DNA from 2 places in the Comamonas sp. 14P8.1.4 genome. Region 1 is predicted to be linked to the other one. Evidence: riboswitches for the same ligand, from Rfam matches in the RefSeq annotation. Region 1 holds a riboswitch; the other holds the start of a gene.

Region 1 (5,393 bases):
TCCACCGCCAAGCGACCACGAATTGAGCCGTTGATATGAAAGGCCAATGGCTGCAAATCTTCCAAATCCTGACGAATGTCTGCCATATCGTTCGTGCTCGCGGCAACAGCACTGCCAATCAGGGCGCATAACTCATCGGTGGTGACTTCAAAGTCGCAGAGGTAAGAGGTTTGATGGATGAAGGGGTAGCAAACTTCATCCCAGTTTTTACTGAGTTTCATAGTGTTCCTTTGCAAATGGCATTTGCATGCAGCGCAAAAAAATCTCTGCAGCTTCTGCCATGCGAGGGCCAGGATGTGTGGTGATCCGGCGCTCTTCTGCTGTCAGCCGACAAATGCGTTTGTGCTTCACCGCCTGAATCTTTTTCCACCCAGGTCGCTGGTGCACGGTCATTGTGCTTTGTGCGTAGGTTTGAATAATGAGATCCGGTGCTTGTTGCACCACATACTCGGGTGAGAGCTTGGGAAAGAGGGTTGCGCTACCCGCAGCAATATTTTTCGCCCCCAAAGCCGCTAACAATTGCCCCATGAAAGAAGCCGGTGAGGCTGCATACATGACGGCATCCACCTCAAGGTAAACACGTTGTGCCGGTAGTTGCGCAGCTTCATGCGCAAGCGCCAGCAACCTGCTTTGCATTGTGCGAATGGTGTCAGATGCATGTTGCGTCTCTAGCCAGCCATCCAGCTTATGCAAGACCGCATGCACTTCCTCAACCGTGACTGCATCCACCCTCTGCACGTTCAACCCCAAGGCTTGCAACTTTTGGAGTACAGGGGGAACATTTCCAATCAATACCAAGTCAGGCTGCAACTGCAGAATCGACTCCATATTGGGCTGCCAAGTTTTACCCAACCGGGGTAGCCCCCGTACGCTGGCGGGATCCAGAGAGAAATCATCAACGCCGACCAAACGATCGCAAGCCCCTAAAGCACAAACAGCCTCCGTGGCGGAAGGCAATAAAGAAATGATGCGCCCTGTCTTGGCCCATGCCTGCTCCGTAAGAACAGACAGGGCCAAGAGGGAAGCTGCGCTGATGACGCGCAGCAAAGACATTACTTAGGCGTCCATTTGAGGGTCAGGTATCCAGCGCGACCGCGTTGGTTGTAGCCATAAGCCGTCTCGTACACCTTGTCCGTCAAGTTGGAAATACGCGCTTGGAACGCCCAATCTTTATTGAGCTGGTACTCGGCATAGGCATCCATGGTGGTGTAGCCCGCTAGCGTCTCAGAAACTGAGCGCTGGCGCTCGCTCGCATACAAGGCGGATGCACCCAACTTCCAAGCCCCCCATGACTTGTCCAGCGCAATAGAAACTTGGTGCTTGGCCCGGTTCATCAGTACGGCACCATCACCATCTCGAGCGCTAAGACGTTCATAGTTGGCGTTCAGATTCCAGCTATCTTGATTAAGGTGGTACTGCAGAGACCAGCCTTTCAAGCGCGCTTGATTCACATTGGCTGGCTTCCAAGTCCAGCTACCAGGTGCAATAGGCGCCCATGCAATCAAGTTCTCCACTTTGTTGTCAAACCCAACAAGCTTGAAGTGATGAGAGGCGATGCTCCAGTCAACCCCCAACTCATTGCCGTGTGCAACTTCTGGTTGCAGCAGAGGATTCCCTAAGCCTGGGTAGTAAAGATCGTTGAATGTTGGAGCCTTCAAACTACTGGCACGGCTTGCATGCACACGCAGGTTGGGCAAGAGTTCATAGCCATACGCCACGCCCCATGTGTTGTAAACCCCATATTGGGAACTATCATCTCTTCGGATATTCACCTGCCATGAATGCGCATTCAACGCACCATTCAATCCAGCGTAAGCTGCATTGGTGGAGCGTTCGGACTGATCAAAGGCCGTCGTCGTTGATATTTTTTGCTCTAAGCGCTCAAATCCTGCAACAACAACACCCAGACCGGTCTTGATTTCATTGCCCCACTTGAACTCATCTTGGCGAGTGTTATATGTTGTGCTACTCAAAGTTGCCGAAGCAATATCCAAATCACGATTCCATTGTTTGTCCAAGGCACGCGAATAGCTCAGTGAAGTTTTCCATTCCTGGGTGAATGCGCCGGAAAGCTTCAAAGCACGTGTGCCAGCATCTGAATCTAGCCAAGACTGTGCTGCTGCCCCGTTGTCAGATTCTGCGAAGCCATCTGCTTGCATGAAATTCCCGTCCAGACGCCATGTGTCGTTGAATGCGTATCCAAGGCTGGCCGTTACGGATGACTGGTTGAATTTATCAACATCGGGATTGAATATATATGACCCGATTTTGCTATTGCTGGCTGAAAAACCGGGATCAACGACACGTGCGACGTTCAGACTGTAATTCCACCCCTTCTGCTCACCAATCAGTCCTGCTTTAGCATCTTTATAGCCACGACTGCCCAAAGTGGTCGATGCACTTGGGGTCAATGCTTTTCCATGCCCCTTGCCATTTTTCGTGAATATCTGAATAACGCCACCAATAGCATCGCTGCCATAAAGAGCGGATGCCGGCCCATGCACAACCTCGATTCTTTCGATTTGCTCCAAGGGCAGACTTTGTAATGAAGGATCTCCTGCTGTGGCAGAGCCAAAGCGCGCGCCGTCTACCAACAAAATCACTTGAGAACTACCACGCAAGCTGATGCCCTGCGTTTGCCCACGGCCGCCGTTGCTGGTCATCCGGGCGCCTGCCAATCTTTGCAGCACTTCTGCCAAGGAGCGTCCACCCAGGTTAGAGATTTGCTCAGCAGTGATCACCCGAACATCAGCCAAGGTTTCATCCAACTTGGTTTCCGATCGTGTGGCGGTCACAACCGTGGTATTCAACCGTTTTTCTGAATCATTCTGCGCATGCGCTGTCGACGCAGCAGCAATGGCAATGGCTGCCCATGCAAAACGTGCAGGCTGGCGCACAGCTGCGCCATGCAAGATGGAGGTGTGGATAGTCATATTTCTTGAGTTGTACGCACAGCGTCCCCGCAAGTGCGTCACAAAAAACCGAAGAGTGCGGAGCAGCTTCTTCGAACCATTTCCGGCCGGTCTACAGACTGGTGCACCGACTACCTAAACCTTCCCAAAGCCAAAAGCTTCAGTGGTTGTAGCAAGGTAGGCTGGTCTTACGACCCGTGCACACACTGTTGCGGGGGCAGTACATGCAAGGTGGCGCACTGAAGAGCGCGCACCCTCTCATGTTTCCCGTTTAACTGCGCGGCCAGGGAAGACCGCGCGAGCACCAGAAAGCGGGTTAATTCTAAGGCTGGAGGCAACTTCATGCTGCCTCCAAGCTGGTAGCCGTAGTAGTTCAACCACAGCCCATTTTTTACATGGTGCCAATTTCAATTGGGCGCCAAACACATCCACGAGAAACGTGCACGACCCTATCCACACAATCCCGCATAACCTTGGCTGCGGAGTGTTTATGTCAATCTTTTTTTGAATTTACAAAACAAAACAATGACAAAGCGAAGCCCAAAGAGAAGCGGCCTCCTCGATCTAAGGCACTGTAATTCCAAGGGAAGCAAGCTTGAAGAGCAAGAAAAAGTGAAATGCTTGAAGCAAGCTCCTAGCACTTTTTGACAGATCAAGTCAGCGATCAATGGCTGCCCAAACTGGTTTTCAAAAAAGTTTTGGCGCATAGAATTCATCTTGTTGGTGCACTAGCGTGAGTTCTCAAGCTAGGGTTAAACGAGAATCAGGAGGCCTTGTTCCGACGAGGCTAACCTGAACTGCCCCCGCAACAGTAAGTGAGGTGCATTGCAGTTTTTTTGCAGTGCGCGGTAACACAAGCAGCCACTGAAGCCTCGGCTTTGGGAAGGCGTGTTACCTGTGCCTACCAGTCTGGATACCGGCCAACAAGCAGCCAAGAACACGTTCTTGGCTTTTCATCAACCGTACAGGCGGGGACGCCTGGGTGGCTGCATATGCTTTCTTGGACCAACCAGCTAGGTACACCTGCTTTGCGCCGTGTGCCGCGACCTGCGTCTTTAGCTATCAGAAACCTGTCGTGCCACTGTCTAGCAGGGCTTGAAGGCTTCATGATCACTCTTTTTTCCAAACCCCATTGCCCCCAATGCACGATGACAGCGCGCACCTTGGATCGCCAAGGCTTGGCCTACGAAGTCGTTGATGTTTCCCAGAACGCGGAAGCCGCAGCTCAAGTGCAAACATGGGGCTACCGCCAAGTCCCCGTGGTCAAAGCGGGCGATGAACACTGGAGTGGTTTTCGCCCAGACCGCTTAGCCGCATTGGCAGCCACGGCTTAAGGCCGATCATGGCTCGCTGGGTTTTTTATTCTTCCAAAACTGGAAATACAGCGCGGCTCCTTCAACAAGCGGGACTGTCAGGACTTCGAATTCCACGCACCCCCGAAGAAGCACAGCCTGAGATTACAGCGCCCTTTGTCTTGCTCACCCCGTCGTTTGGGGATGCCCAAGGCAACGGCGCAGTACCCAAAGCCGTGATCCGTTTTTTGAATGCGCCAGAGCGTCGTCAATGGCTACGCGCAGTGGTGGCCTGCGGGGATCGCAATTTTGGCGCTGCCTTCGCTCAAGCTGGCGACGTGATTGCCCGCAAATGCGATGTTCCCCTGCTGCTACGTGTGGAAATGGCCGGAACGCCCACGGACTGGCAACGTCTGCGCCATATCGACCAGCATTTTCTGTCTTCCAATTTACCTACTGTCCGAGAAGCTTTGCGATGAACCTGAGCACCCCTACTGAATTGGACTTTCACGCCCTGAACGCCATGCTGAACTTGCCTGATGCCCAAGGCAAACTGCAGTTCGATGCCGACCGCAAGGCCGCACGCCAATACTTTCTACAGCATGTGAATCAGAACACCGTGTTCTTTCACTCGCTGGAAGAAAAACTGAACTACTTGCGCTCGCAAAATTACTACGAAGCAGAGGTACTGGACGCGTACTCTCCCAAGTTTATTGAGCGGATTTTTAAAGCGGCTTTTGGCAAAAAATTCCGCTTTCCCACCTTCCTTGGCGCCTACAAGTACTACACCGCTTACACCCTTAAAACCCGTGATGGAAAACGCTATCTGGAGCGCTTTGAAGACCGGGTGGTGATGGTATCGCTGGCCTTGGCACGCGGTGATGAAAAACTTGCCATGCGTTTAATGGAAGAGATCATTGCAGGGCGTTTTCAACCCGCCACACCCACGTTTTTGAACGCCGGAAAAAAACAGCGTGGTGAGCTAGTTTCGTGCTTCTTGCTACGCCTGGAAGACAACATGGAAAGTATCGGCCGAAGCATTAACTCGGCACTACAGCTTTCCAAACGCGGGGGCGGCGTGGCTCTGTTGCTCAGTAATCTGCGTGAGTTAAGTGCTCCAATCAAAGGTATCGAAAATCAGTCCTCCGGAGTGATTCCCGTGATGAAGCTGCTGGAAGACGGCTTCTCG
Region 2 (5,393 bases), on a different contig from region 1:
ATGGACGGGGGGCATCAGCATGCTGGCATTTGGGGTGGGCAGTGGGCTGTGGCTGCTGGCTGCACCACTGGCGTGGCGCTGGCTCAGCGGGAGGGTCAACCGCTGGCGTTCAGAGTGGGGAACACGCGCTGCAGGCCTGATGCTGGTGGCCGTATCACTGTGGGCGTTGTGGATGGACTTGGTCTACAAGCCGTCCCTGTGGTGCCGCTAGAAGGGAAATCGCTGGGGGGTGGTGCCGAATGGCGAATGAAGGTGTCTGCAAAACCACCGAGCCGTCATCCTGAACCGGGGGTTCAGGTGGGCGAGAGCAACCTAACGTTGGGTTCGTCTGACGCGAGACGATCACGCTTGCTAGGCAATGTATCAAGCCCGTGCTCAATGAGCATTGGTTCAAGGCAATATAAAGCCCGGCGGATTGCAGACAGGTGCGATTTTACAGGCTTTCCGCAGGCGTGGAGGGCAATTCCACTTGAGCGGCGTTGTCTAAATCTGTGTCGATGCCGATATCGGTGGTTGCGGGCATTGCGTCTACCATGGCTTCCATGGATGGCTGCGTGTGCGCCAGCGGTTGGCTTGCCTGCGCCAAGGCTTGATCGATGCGATCCACCAAGGCACTGGCAAGCGCCTGATCGTGGCTGGCTTGGGCTTCCAAAGCGTGCAAACGCTCGGCATCGGCGTCAGTCAGTGCTGCACCATCAGTGTCCTGGGCACCTTGCAGTGCAGCAAGTTGTTGTTGCAGGGCTTGCAGCTGGTTGCGCAGCTCCAGGCTTTCAAACGCCAGATTGACGGCCAGCAACACACCAATACGCTCGCGCGAACGCAGCTTGGTGTTGTCCAGCATTTGCTGGAACTGGTGATCCACCCGTTCCACCGCCTCGAGCAGCTGTGCTTCCTGTCCGTCAGGGCAGGTCAGCAGATAGTCCTGGTGCAGGATTTGTGTTTCTAGCTGGCTCAAGATGCCTCCTGATTGACCGGCAAACGTTCGATCAACTCATCCACGCGTGCCCGCGCAGCTTTCAGGCGTGACTTCAGCGAGTCACGCTCCTTGTGCAAAGCCTGGATCTCTTCGCTGAGTTGGCGATTCGCGTGCTGCATAGCTTCGTACTGCTCCAGTAGCAGCTCTACACGCCCTGCAACGGGGTCAAGAATGGATGGTGTCGTCATGGATTGCTCCAATTGTAGGACTGCCCTTTTGAAGGGAATCGCAAATTTAGGGCAGATCGCAAGATATAGCTACAAAAGCTTGTTTCAAGCTGTCAATGCTGGCGTGCATTGGGCCCGGTGCGGGCTGTGAATGCCGGTTGCGCTGCCCAGCAGACTTTTTCCAGCATTAGAATCGACCACTCAAATGTTGGTGCTCGCAGCTTGGTTCACAAGTTTGCAGTTCAACGGGAAGCAGGGTGGCGGTGTTGACCTTCAGCACCACCTAGCCTGCGCTGCCCCCGCAACGGTGAGTTCTTGGCGCTAGTCATAGCGCCCATCCATCATCACAAGCCACTGAATGCCTTGAACAAGCATTTGGGAAGGCGATGGACCTGAGGAACCAGCCCGGATACCGGCCAACATTGGTGTGCCCGCTTCGGTGGGCATGGTTACCCATTGCTGGCGGGGAGGCTGGCGCGGGTCGATATCTCCAAAATCCCCCATGTTCTTGATGAATCCACGGTGCGCTGGTGTCGTTGCATTGGCATTGCGTCGTTCTGCTGCGTGGTGCATGCCGTGGCGTAGCTCGGTGGGCTTTCAGCATCTGTGCAATGCCACGGCAGGGTCGTGGCCGGCACATCGTTCGCAACGGCATGCCACGTTGGGTGCTGAAACCATGGCGCCAGCTTGGAAGCCGGGCACGAAAGTGCAGGCGGCCAGCTGCCATGACAAGGGTGGGGGGCGTGCACCTGCTGGTGGGTTGTGGCTTGGAGAGCGTCTCGGATTCAGCAACCATCACCAAGGTTCATTTTTATCTTGCTACGCATTGCCCGTTGCTCCATGACCCAGTCTTCAACATCTCCTTCCTGTGTGGCGCTTTTGATTGCCGCCCCCGCATCGGGGCAGGGAAAAACGACTGTGACGGCTGCCTTGGCCCGCTGGCACACGCGCCAGGGGCGCCGGGTGCGGGTGTTCAAGTGCGGGCCTGATTTTCTGGATCCTTACTGGCACCAGCTGGCCAGCGGAGCCACGGTGCACAACATTGATGCCTGGATGGTGGGCATGGAGGAGGTGCGGGCCCGTTTGGCCGATGCCGCACGCCATGCCGATGTGCTTTTGATTGAAGGCGTGATGGGGCTGTTTGATGGCAGCCCCACGGCTGCTGATCTGGCTGCACAGCTAGGGATTCCGGTGCTGCTGGTGATTGATGCAAGCGCCATGGCAGGCAGTTTTGGCGCCTTGTTGCTGGGCATGCAGCAGTATCAGCCAGGGTTGCCCTGGGCGGGGGTGCTGGCCAACCGCGTGGGCAGCAGCATGCATGCCCAGATGCTGCAAGCCAGCGTGCGCGATCCCGGCGTGTGGCTGGGCGCTTTGCAGCGTGTGGGAGAGGGCAAAAACGCGCAGTTGCTGCCTGAGCGCCACCTGGGTTTGGTGGCTGCACACGAGCTGCCCGACGCCATGGAGCGCCTCAATGCAGCGGCCGATGCGCTGGCTGCCACGGCCTTGGGGCAAATGCCCTGGCAGGAATGGCAGCAGCGCTGGTCGGTGACGTTCCCTGCAGAGCCTGCTGCGCTCATCCCACCCATGGAGCCTTGGCTGCAAGGCCGTACCGTGGCGGTGGCACGCGATGCAGCATTCAGCTTTATCTACCCCGCCAATCTGGATTGCTTGCAGGCCATGGGCGCGCGCCTGGCGTTCTTCTCGCCTTTGGCGGGAGAGCGCTTGCCGGCGTGCGATGCACTCTGGTTGCCAGGCGGTTACCCAGAGCTGCACGCCGCCACACTGGCTGCGAATACGGCCCTTCAGCAAGATGTGCGTGCCCATGTGCACGCAGGCAAGCCAGTGTGGGCCGAATGCGGTGGCATGCTGGCGCTGGGCGACAGCATCCAGACCGCGTCGGGTGAGGTCTACCCCATGTGGGGCATCCTGCCCGGTACGGCGCAGATGCAGCCGCGCCTGGCAGGCCTGGGCATGCAGCAATGCGTGCAGCAGGGTGGCGTGCTGCGTGGCCATACCTTCCACTACTCACGCTTTCACAGCCCGGTGGCGGTCATGGCCCGCACCAGCCGCGCCCAGCAACCGGTGCAGGCGCAGCAAGGCGAGGCGGTGTACCAGCACGGCAGTGTCCACGCCAGTTACTTTCATGCCTGGTTTCCTTCCCACCCACGCGCAGTGGCGGCCTTGCTGGGCGCGCACGCTGTGGAATGGTCGGCTGCGGCAGCCCCGGCATAATTTGCAACTCTTATGAATGCTTTGAACAACAGCACTGTGACGCCCTGGCAAGAATTGATCCTGGGTGGTCAAAAAAGCGGCAAAACCCGCCGCGCGGAGCAAGCTGCGCGTGACTGGCTGGACGCGGCGGCAGGTCGCAGTGCGGTGTACCTGGCGACGGGGCAGGCGTGGGACGCCGAGATGCGCACCCGCATTGCACGCCACCAGGCCGATCGCGCCGCACGTGTGCCCGGTATGCAGACGGTGGAGGCACCGCTGCAGCTGGCACAGGCCCTGCAAGCCCACAGCCAGGCGCAGACGCTGGTGGTGGTGGATTGCCTGACCTTGTGGCTGACCAACTGGATGATGCCTGCAGAGGAATTGGAATCTGCCTCTAATTCGGCTCAAACCGAGGACTGGAGCGCGCAGCGTGCTTTGTTTTTGGAAGTTCTGCCCCAGTGCCCGGGCCCCGTGGTGGTGGTGGGCAATGAGATTGGTATGGGCGTCATTCCCATGGGCCAAGCCGTGCGTGCCTTTGTGGATGCGCTGGGTAGTTTGAACCAGGACGTGGCGCGCGTATGCAGCCGCGCCACTTTGATGGCAGCAGGCTTGCCGCTGCAACTGAAATGCAACCATTGATACGACGTAGCCTGCATCTGCTGCTGTGGGCATGTGCCGCCCTCGGTGGTGTGACCCATGCGCTGGAGGTGCCAGAGGCCGCGCGCCGCGATGACCGGGGCCGCGCCATTGCCCAGGCGCAACCGCCACAGCGCATTGTCAGCCTGCTGCCTTCGCTGACCGAAACGGTCTGTGCCCTGGGGGCGTGCAACAAGCTGGTGGGGGTGGATCGCTATTCCAACTGGCCGGTCACGTTGCAAACCACCTTGCCCGTGCTGGGTGGGGGCATGGACCCGAATGTCGAAGCGATTGTGGCGCTCAAGCCCGATGTGGTGCTGCTGTCCAACGCCTCGCGGGTGGTGGCGCGGTTGGAGTCGCTGGGCCTGCGCACCCTCACGCTGGAAACCCGCACACAGGCCGATGTGCACCGCGTGCTGCAAAGCATGGGCTTGCTGTTGGGGCTGCCGCCCGAGCAGGCAGAGCGCGAATGGCAGCGTGTGCAAGCTGGCATGGATGCAGCCGCACAGTCGCTGCCCACGGGTGTGCAAGGGGCCAAGGTGTACTTTGAGGTCAGCCGTGGCCCGTACGTGGCTGGGCCTTCCTCCTTCATTGGAGAGCTGCTCACGCACATGCGCGTGGGCAATGTGGTGCCGCCAGAGATGGGGCCTTTCCCGCGTCTGAACCCGGAATTTATCTTGCGGGCCCGCCCTGACGTCATTTTGATGGGCAACCACAGCATGCAAGTGGCGCACACCTACCCGGGCTGGGGCACGCTGGGTGCTGTCAAGCACCAGCGCGTGTGCGCGTTCGATGCGCAAGAGTCCGGCATCATCGTGCGCCCCGGCCCCCGCATGGATGAGGCTGCCCGCATCATTGCCCGCTGTTTGGCGGAGAAAGCCCCGCGCCGTGAACATTGAAACGATGCACCACGGCGGCACGGATCGCCGCAGCCACTGGCTGGCGCTGGGTTTGCTGGTGCTGACTGCCGTGCTGGTGCTGCTGGGCGCCAGCGTGGGTAGCACGGGCTGGGAAAGCGCGCTGCGCATGCACAGCGACCCTGTGGCGCAGCAAATTGTCTGGGACATTCGCTTGCCGCGCACCCTGGGGGCATGGCTGGCCGGGGCCTTACTGGGCCTGGCTGGCGCGGTGGCGCAGGGCCTGTTTCGCAACCCCTTGGCAGATCCCTACCTGCTGGGTAGCGCATCGGGCGCTGCGCTGGGCGGTGCGGTGGCCATGGTTCTCAGCGGCACGGCCGCAATGGGGATGGAATGGATGCAGCGCCTGGGCATGACGGGCATGGCCTTTGCGGGCGCTGCCGCTGCCGTGCTGCTGACGCTGATGCTGGCGCAAGGCGTGCAAAACAGCTTGCGCCTGCTGCTGGCAGGTGTGGTGGTCGGCGTGGTGCTGGGCGCGGTGCGCGA

The links. A riboswitch is a leader RNA that binds a small molecule or an ion and turns the genes downstream of it on or off. The one in region 1 is predicted to bind cobalamin.
Region 2: it holds a riboswitch for cobalamin, as region 1 does, so the genes downstream of both, AC27VO_RS09655 (cobyrinic acid a,c-diamide synthase CobB) here and AC27VO_RS01335 (glutaredoxin family protein) in region 1, are expected to answer to the same signal.

The regions. Positions count from the first base shown of each region.
Region 1 is NZ_JBYOKN010000001.1:279,024-284,416, reverse strand. Features, by position in the region: gene AC27VO_RS01350 (hypothetical protein) at 1-221, opposite strand, end outside; gene AC27VO_RS01345 (ABC transporter substrate-binding protein) at 208-1,053, opposite strand; gene AC27VO_RS01340 (TonB-dependent receptor domain-containing protein) at 1,053-2,933, opposite strand; cobalamin riboswitch at 3,001-3,236, opposite strand; cobalamin riboswitch at 3,617-3,851, shown strand; gene AC27VO_RS01335 (glutaredoxin family protein) at 4,019-4,246, shown strand; gene nrdI (class Ib ribonucleoside-diphosphate reductase assembly flavoprotein NrdI) at 4,255-4,683, shown strand; gene nrdE (class 1b ribonucleoside-diphosphate reductase subunit alpha) at 4,680-5,393, shown strand, end outside.
Region 2 is NZ_JBYOKN010000004.1:78,428-83,820, forward strand. Features, by position in the region: gene AC27VO_RS09640 (sulfite exporter TauE/SafE family protein) at 1-211, shown strand, start outside; gene AC27VO_RS09645 (cell division protein ZapA) at 434-955, opposite strand; gene AC27VO_RS09650 (DUF904 domain-containing protein) at 952-1,164, opposite strand; cobalamin riboswitch at 1,336-1,578, shown strand; gene AC27VO_RS09655 (cobyrinic acid a,c-diamide synthase CobB) at 1,984-3,375, shown strand; gene cobU (bifunctional adenosylcobinamide kinase/adenosylcobinamide-phosphate guanylyltransferase) at 3,388-3,993, shown strand; gene AC27VO_RS09665 (ABC transporter substrate-binding protein) at 3,981-4,889, shown strand; gene AC27VO_RS09670 (FecCD family ABC transporter permease) at 4,894-5,393, shown strand, end outside.